2 regions of the Streptomyces sp. NPDC043685 genome follow, and region 1 is predicted to be linked to the other one. Evidence: riboswitches for the same ligand, from Rfam matches in the RefSeq annotation. Region 1 holds a riboswitch; the other holds the start of a gene.

Region 1 (4,074 bases):
GTCGAGGGAGATCAGGAACCCGAAGCCGACGGTCACCGCGGACACCCCGAGCGGCAGCATCAGCAGCGCGTCGAAGCCGCGCACGAACCGCCCGGCGTCCCGGCGGGTGAGCGCCACCGCGGCGAGCCCGCCGATCACCACCGCGATGAGCGTGGCGGCGACCGCGTACGACAGGGAGTTGCCGATCGCCTCGATGGGCGGCACCAGGAACACTCCCCCGTCCTCACGGGTCAGCGCCCGGTAGTAGCCGAGGTCCGGCGCGCCCAGGGACCGCTGCACCAGCACGGCGAGCGGCAGCACGAGCAGCACGGCGACGGTGGCGAGCACCCCGCCCAGCAGTGCCCACTGCCCCGCGCCGCGTGGCCCGCGCGCGGTCACGGACGCGTCCACCAGCCGCAGCGCGGTCTCCCGCCGGCGCACGGTCCAGGCGTGCACCGCGAGGATCGCCCCCACCGCCACGAACTGGATCATGGTGAGTACGGCCGCGGTGGACAGGTCGAAGATCTCGGACGTCTGCCGGTAGATCTCCACCTCCAGGGTGGAGAACGTGGGCCCGCCGAGGATCTGCACGACACCGAACGAGGTGAACGTGAACAGGAAGACCATGAGCGCGGCGGCGGCCACGGCCGGGGCGAGGGCGGGCAGGGTGACCTGCCGCCAGGCCTTCAGCGGGGACGCCCCCAGCATCCGGGCGGCCTCCTCCTGCCGCGGGTCGAGCTGCGCCCAGAGTCCGCCGACGGTACGGACGACCACCGCGTAGTTGAAGAAGACGTGCGCGAGCAGGATCGCCCACACGGTGGTGTCCAGGCGCAGGCCCCACAGCTCGTCGAGCAGCCCGCCTCGCCCGACCAGCGCCAGGAACGCCGTGCCGACGACGACCGTCGGCAGCACGAACGGAACGGTCACAACCGCCCGCAGGACCTGCTTGCCGGGAAAGTCGAGGCGTGCGAAGACATAGGCGCCGGGCAGCGCCACGATCAGCGTGAGCGCGGTGGAGACGAGTGCCTGCCAGGTGGTGAACCACAGCACGTGCCGCACGTCGGACTGTGCCAGCACCTCCCCGATCCGCCCGAGGTGCCAGGTCCCGCCGGCCTTCAGACCGCGGGCGACGATCGCGGCGACGGGATAGGCGAAGAAGACGGCGAAGAACGCGACGGGCACGGCCAGGAGACCGAGCCGCGCCGCGCTCCCGCGCCTGGTGCGGACTACTTCAGTACGAGTGACGTCCACGACTTGACCCACTGGTCACGGTGGTCGGCGATCTTCGCCGGATCCATGGTCTCGGGGTCCTTCGCCTGCGGCCCGTACGTCACGAACTCCGGCGGCACCTGGGCGCCCTCGCGCACCGGGTACACGAACATGTTCATGGGCATGTCCTCCTGGAACCGCTTGCTGAGCAGGAAGTCCAGGAACGCCTTGCCGCCCTTGGCGTTCTTCGCGTTGGCGAGCAACCCGGCGTACTCGACCTGCCGGAAGCAGGTGCCCTCGGCGACGCCGGTCGGGGCGGTGCTCGGCTTCGGGTCGGCGAAGACGACCTCGGCGGGCGGCGAGGAGGCGTACGACACGACGAGCGGCCGGTCGCCCTTGGCCTTCTTGCCGCCGGCCGAGCCGGAGAACTCCTCGTTGTAGGCCTGCTCCCAGCCGTCGACGACCTTCACGCCGTTGGCCTTGAGCTTCTTCCAGTACCCCTCCCAGCCCTGGTCGCCGTACTTCGCGGCGGTGCCGAGCAGGAAGCCGAGGCCGGGTGAGGAGGCGGAGGCGTTCTCGGTCACCAGCAGGTTCCTGTACTGCGGCTTGACGAGATCGTCGAAGCTCCGCGGCGGCTGCAGCTTGTGATCGGCGAAGTACTTCTTGTCGTAGTTGACGCAGATGTCGCCGGTGTCGACGGGCGTGACCCGGTGCTTGCCCTGGTCGACCCGGTACGCGGCCTTGACCTGCTCCGACCCCTTCGCCTCGTACGACTGGAACAGCCCGTTGTCGAGAGCTCGCGAGAGCAGGGTGTTGTCGACGCCGAAGAAGACGTCGCCCTGCGGGTTGTCCTTGGTCAGGATGGCCTTGTTGACGGCCTGCCCGGCGTCGCCGTCCTTCAGCACCCGGACCTTGTAGCCGGACTGCTTCTCGAAGGCGGCGATGACGTCCTTGGACGCGGCCCACGAGTCGTGGCTGACGAGCGTGACGGTCTTGGAGTCGCCGGACCCCTGACCGCCGTCGGACGACCCGCACGCGGCGAGCGTGCCGGCCATGCCCAGCCCGACGACCGCCGCCGTCAGCCGCTTTGCGTTGATGCTCACTGGATTCCTCCTGGAGTGACCAGGAGAAGACGCGGCCCTGCCCGGGACTTACGGGGTCCCGGGCAGGGCGCAACAGCTCGAGTGGTGACCGATCTCCCTACCCAGAATGACCTGGGCCAGGTTCGGAGGGTCTGCGGCCGTGTGCCGCACTCTCAGCGCTGTGGCGCTCCCCTGTCGGAATGTGCAGATGTCGAATATGCAGGTGTGCTTACGACGGTCAGACTACCGTTCGGTGGCCGCGAGCTGACCACACGCCCCGTCGATCTCCTGACCACGGGTGTCCCGGATCGTCACCGGCACACCATGGGCGGCGATGGCCTCCACGAAGGCCTTCTCGTCCTCGGGCCGGGAGGCGGTCCACTTGGACCCGGGGGTCGGGTTCAGCGGGATCAGGTTGACGTGCACCGGCCTGCCCTTGAGCATCCTGCCGAGACGGTCACCGCGCCAGGCCTGGTCGTTGATGTCCCTGATCAGCGCGTACTCGATCGACAGCCGGCGGCCCGACTTGGCGCTGTACTCGAAGCCGGCGTCCAGCACCTCGCGGACCTTCCAGCGGGTGTTGACCGGGACGAGGGTGTCGCGCAGCTCGTCGTCGGGGGCGTGCAGCGAGATGGCGAGGCGGCACTTGAAGCCCTCGTCGGAGAACCGGTGGATGGCCGGGACGAGCCCGACCGTCGAGACGGTGATGCCGCGCTGGGAGAGACCCACCCCGTCGGGCTCGGGGTCGGTGAGCCGCCGGATGGCACCGGCGACCCGGTTGTAGTTGGCGAGCGGCTCGCCCATGCCCATGAAGACGATGTTGCTGAGCCGCGCAGGACCCCCGGGCACCTCTCCGTCCCTGAGGGCGCGCATGCCGTCCACGATCTGGTGCACGATCTCGGCGGTGGACAGATTCCGGTCCAGCCCAGCCTGCCCGGTGGCACAGAACGGGCAGTTCATCCCGCACCCGGCCTGCGAGCTGATGCACATGGTCACCCGGTCCGGGTAGCGCATCAGCACGGACTCGACGAGCGTCCCGTCGAACAGCCGCCACAGCGTCTTGCGGGTGGTGCCCTCGTCGGTCGACAGATGCCGCACGACGGTCATCAGCTCGGGCAGCAGCGCCTCCCGCAGCCGCTCCCGGGACCCGGCGGGGATGTCGGTCCACTGCTCCGGATCATGCGCGTACCGCGCGAAGTAGTGCTGCGAGAGCTGCTTGGCACGAAACGGCTTCTCCCCGACCGCGACGACGGCCTCCTTGCGCTCGGCGGGAGTGAGATCGGCGAGATGCCGCGGCGGCTTCTTGGCTCCGCGGGGGGCTACGAAAGTGAGTTCTCCGGGCTTCGGCATAACCCTCCCAGTGTCGCAGATCAACTCGGGGAGCCCAGGCCGGAGTGGGGTGGGGGTGGTCACCCGTGGGTGCCGGCTGGGAGCGTTGGTCGACCTCGGACGGCCCAGGGACGGCCCCAGGTGGCTCGGCGAGGTACAGCACCTTGTCGCCCTCGGCCTCGTTCGGACCCCTCGACCGCGAGCAGACGCCCGATGCTCTTGCTGAACCTCTCGGACGGCCGGGTGCAGCGGAGACTCGTACCCACCGGGGATCTCCCGATACTCGTTGTATGTGGGTTCCACCATCAGGGCCCGCCCTGCGGCCTAAAAAAGCGCACCCGCTGCCAAGCGGGGATGCGCCATCTTCGCTTCCTGTGCGTCCACTGCCATGCAGCCGAGAGCACCGGGCTCCGATTCGGCTGACCAGCACACCGGCAGCACACAACCGACCCTGCTAGCCGCAACCAGGGGCACT
Region 2 (4,074 bases), on a different contig from region 1:
CCCCGTCGATGAAGGCGGCGGGGACGTGCAGCGCGCGGTTCTCACCCCGGCGTACGGCGATGAGCTGGCCGTCCTTGACCAGCTGCCGCACACGCGTCACCTCGACGCCGAGCTGTTCGGCGATGTCGGGGAGGGTGAGCCAGGCGGGGACGAGAGCATCGATCTTTGCGTCAATCTCGGTCACGGAAACAAGCCTGCCATTCGCCACCGACAGTCGGAAGTCGGCCCCGTCCACCTGGGCGGACGCGCCGGGCCCGGCAGCGCCGCCCGGCCCCCCTCGCGACGGCCCCGGGCCTTAAGCCGTCGCCGCCTTCAGGGGCCTGGCCGGATCCGCCAGCAGCCCCGGGTTCATCGGTGTGCCCGCCTCGATCAGGCGGCGGCCCTGGGCGAGGTCCCGGGGCCGGCCGACCGCCAGCAGCGCGACCAGCCGCTCACCGCGCAGCCAGCACACCGTCCAGGCCGGTCCGGAGGGGTCGCCCCGCCACAGGGTGGTGTCCGCGGCCGCGTGGTGCCCGGCGTACTGGACGAACCGCCCGAACTGCTCGGACCAGAAGTACGGCACCGGGTCGTAGACAGCCGGTGGCTCCCCCGAGGCCCGGCCCACGATGTTCACGGCGACCGTGCGCGGCCCCTGGAGGGCGTTGTCCCAGTGGTGGATCAGCAGGCGCTCGCCGTAGCGCCCGGAGGGGAAGGAGGCGCAGTCACCGACCGCGTACACGTCCGGCACGGACGTGCGCAGGTGCTCGTCGGCCACGATCTCGGCGTGGGCGCCGAGCTCCACGCCGGAGCCGGCCAGCCAGGCCGTCGCGGGGCGGGCGCCGATGCCGACGACGACCGCGCCCGCCGGCAGCCGCGAGCCGTCGTCGAGGAACACCGCGCCGGGCTCGACGCGCTCCACGCGCGCGTGCGTCCGCAGAACCGCGCCCGCGTCGGCGTACCAGCCGGTCATGGGGGCCGCGACCTCGGCGGGCAGCGCCCCGGTGAGCGGGCGTCCGGCGGCCTCCACGACGGTCACCGCGCAGCCCGCCTCGAGCGCGGCCGTGGCGAACTCCGCGCCGATCCAGCCCGCGCCGACCACCACGATGTCGTGCCGGCGGGCCAGCACCGGCCGCAGCCGCTCGGCGTCGTCCAGGGTGCGCAGCAGATGCACGCCCGGCACGCCCTCCGTGCCGGGCAGCCGGACCGGTTCGGCGCCGGTCGCCACGACCAGGACGTCGTAGGGCACCGGCCCGTCCTCGGTGTCCAGTTCGTGGTCGGCCGCGCGCAGGCCCAGCACCTCGCAGCCGAGCCGCAGTTCGATGCCGAGGGCCTCGAAGTCGACGTCGAAGGCGGAGCCCTCGGACTTGCCGAGTAGGACGGCCTTCGACAACGGGGGCCGGTCGTAGGGCTGGTGGGGCTCGGCGCCGATGAGGATCACGTCGCCGGTGAAGCCCTGCTCGCGCAGCGCGACGGCGGTCTGCACCCCGGCCATGCCCGCGCCCGCCACGACCACGCGCCGTGGCGCGGACGACCCTGGTTCCTGCGTCTGCTCGCTCACCTGATCACCATAGACACCTGACGGATGGTCAGTCAGTGCTCATGCGCCGTGACCTGCTCCACAACGCTCGTGCCCTTGCCCCGCCGGGACTCCCACTCCCAGGTCTCCTCCAGCCGCACCCGCCCGTCGGGCAGGTCCACGACCGTCGAGACGCAGTGCCCCGAGGAGGTGGTGCCGTCCCGGCCCAGCTGGACGTACCGGAAGTCCAGCCGGTCACCTTCCCGGGTACCCACGAGATGCCCTCGTACGACGTCGCCGCCCGTGTACTCGGCCCAGATCTCGCCCGCCCGCTCGTGGTACGTGAACCGGGTGCGGCTGCCCACCTGACCCGGTGCCTGGTCGGCGACCGGGGCCAGGACGAGACCGTCGAGGGATCGGGCCATGGGCGGAGGCTCCCTTACTGCGGGCTGCGGCATCGGGCTAGGGTGGCCAACGTAAAGCACTCGCGGGAGCCCGGACGCACCGGGCTGAGAGGGAGGCTGGCGGCCTCCGACCGTACGAACCTGATCCGGGTCATGCCGGCGAAGGGAGGGGCTGGACGCCCATGTCGCCTACGTCCACATCGTCAGACGTCCTGGTCATCGGGGGCGGGATCATCGGCCTGGTGACGGCCTGGCGGGCCGCGCAACGCGGTCTCGCCACCGCCGTCGTGGACCCCGAGCCGGGCGGCGGAGCCGCACAGGTGGCGGCCGGCATGCTGGCCGCCGTCACGGAACTGCACTACGGCGAGCAGACCCTGCTCGGCCTGAACCTCGCCTCCGCCCGGCGCTACCCGGATTTCGCCGCCGAGCTCACCGAGCTGACCGGCCGGGACCTCGGCTACCGCCGCTGCGGCACGCTCGCCGTGGCCCTGGACGCCGACGACCGGGCCCACCTGCGTGAACTGCACGTCCTGCAACAGCAGTCGGGCCTGGAGTCGCAGTGGCTGTCGGGGCGCGAGTGCCGGCGTCTGGAGCCGATGCTCGCGCCGGGTGTGCGCGGCGGGCTGCGGGTCGACGGCGATCACCAGATCGATCCGCGGCGGCTGGCCGGGGCCCTGGTGGCGGCCTGCGAGCGCACGGGCGTGGTCTTCCACCGGACGTGGGCGGAGCGGCTGACCGTCGTACGGGAGCGGGCCACGGGTGTCGTCCTGGCCGACGGGACCGAGGCGGCCGCCGGGCAGGTGGTGCTCGCCGGGGGCAGCCTGAGCGGGCGGCTCGCCGGCGTCCCGCAGGACGTGCTGCCGCCGGTGCGCCCGGTGAAGGGACAGGTCCTGCGGCTGACCATGCCGCACCGGCACGGGCCGTTCCTGAGCCGGACCGTGCGCGCGGTGGTGCGCGGCAGCCACGTCTACCTGGTGCCGCGCACGAGCGGCGAACTCGTCATCGGGGCCACCAGCGAGGAAATGGGCTGGGACACCACCGTGACCGCGGGCGGCGTGTACGAGCTGCTGCGGGACGCGCACGAACTGGTGCCGGGCATCACCGAGCTGCCGCTCACCGAGACCCGGGCCGGGCTGCGTCCCGCTTCCCCCGACAACGCGCCCCTGCTCGGCCCGACCGGCCTGGAGGGCCTGCTGCTGGCCACCGGGCACTACCGCAACGGCGTCCTGCTCACGCCCGTGACCGGCGACGCCCTGGCGCACGTCCTGGCGACGGGTGAACTCCCCGAGGAGGCCCGGCCCTTCACGCCGAAGCGCTTCAGTCCCGCCACCGCACTCACGGAGCAGCCCGCATGAACATCTCCGTCAACGGCGAGCCCCGGGACGTCCGGCCCGGCACGGCTCTCGACACCGTCGTGAGGTCGCTCACCGCCTCGCCCTCGGGCGTGGCCGCCGCCCTCAACGAGATGGTCGTCCCGCGCGCGCAGTGGCCCTCCACGCCCCTGGCCGAGGGAGACCGCGTGGAAGTCCTCACCGCCGTCCAAGGAGGCTGACCATGGCCGACGATCCGTTCGTCCTCGCAGGCACGTCCTTCACCTCCCGCCTGATCATGGGCACGGGCGGGGCGCCCAGCCTCGATGTGCTGGAGCGGTCGCTGGTGGCGTCCGGGACGGAGCTGACCACGGTCGCGATGCGCCGGGTGAACGCCTCGGTGCACGGCTCGGTGCTGTCCGTGCTGGACCGGCTCGGCATCCGGGTGCTGCCCAACACGGCGGGCTGCTTCACGGCCGGGGAGGCCGTCCTCACGGCCCGCCTGGCGCGCGAGGCCCTCGGCACCGACCTGATCAAGCTGGAGGTCATCGCCGACGAGCGCACCCTGCTGCCGGATCCGATCGAGCTGCTGGACGCGGCCGAGACCCTGGTCGACGACGGGTTCACGGTGCTGCCGTACACCAACGACGACCCGGTGCTCGCGCGGAAGCTGGAGGACGTGGGCTGCGCGGCGATCATGCCGCTCGGCTCCCCTATCGGCTCCGGGCTCGGGATCCGCAACCCGCACAACTTCCAGCTGATCGTGGAGCACGCGCGCGTGCCGGTGATCCTGGACGCGGGCGCGGGGACCGCCTCGGACGCGGCGCTGGCGATGGAGCTGGGGTGCGCGGGCGTGATGCTGGCC

What was found. Region 1 has a riboswitch for thiamine pyrophosphate ahead of AC0665_RS33590 (thiamine ABC transporter substrate-binding protein). Riboswitches for the same ligand answer to the same signal wherever they lie in the genome.
Region 2: another riboswitch for thiamine pyrophosphate. It lies ahead of thiO (glycine oxidase ThiO); the one in region 1 lies ahead of AC0665_RS33590 (thiamine ABC transporter substrate-binding protein).

The regions. Positions count from the first base shown of each region.
Region 1 covers NZ_JBWKCH010000012.1:201,036-205,109, reverse strand. Annotated here, with positions in the region: gene AC0665_RS33595 (ABC transporter permease) at 1-1,230, opposite strand, end outside; gene AC0665_RS33590 (thiamine ABC transporter substrate-binding protein) at 1,206-2,243, opposite strand; TPP riboswitch at 2,368-2,474, opposite strand; gene rlmN (dual-specificity RNA methyltransferase RlmN) at 2,514-3,620, opposite strand.
Region 2 covers NZ_JBWKCH010000008.1:413,705-417,778, forward strand. Annotated here, with positions in the region: gene AC0665_RS27300 (Rv2175c family DNA-binding protein) at 1-184, opposite strand, end outside; gene AC0665_RS27305 (NAD(P)/FAD-dependent oxidoreductase) at 296-1,537, opposite strand; gene AC0665_RS27310 (avidin-fold protein) at 1,570-1,920, opposite strand; TPP riboswitch at 1,973-2,084, shown strand; gene thiO (glycine oxidase ThiO) at 2,082-3,254, shown strand; gene thiS (sulfur carrier protein ThiS) at 3,251-3,451, shown strand; gene AC0665_RS27325 (thiazole synthase) at 3,454-4,074, shown strand, end outside.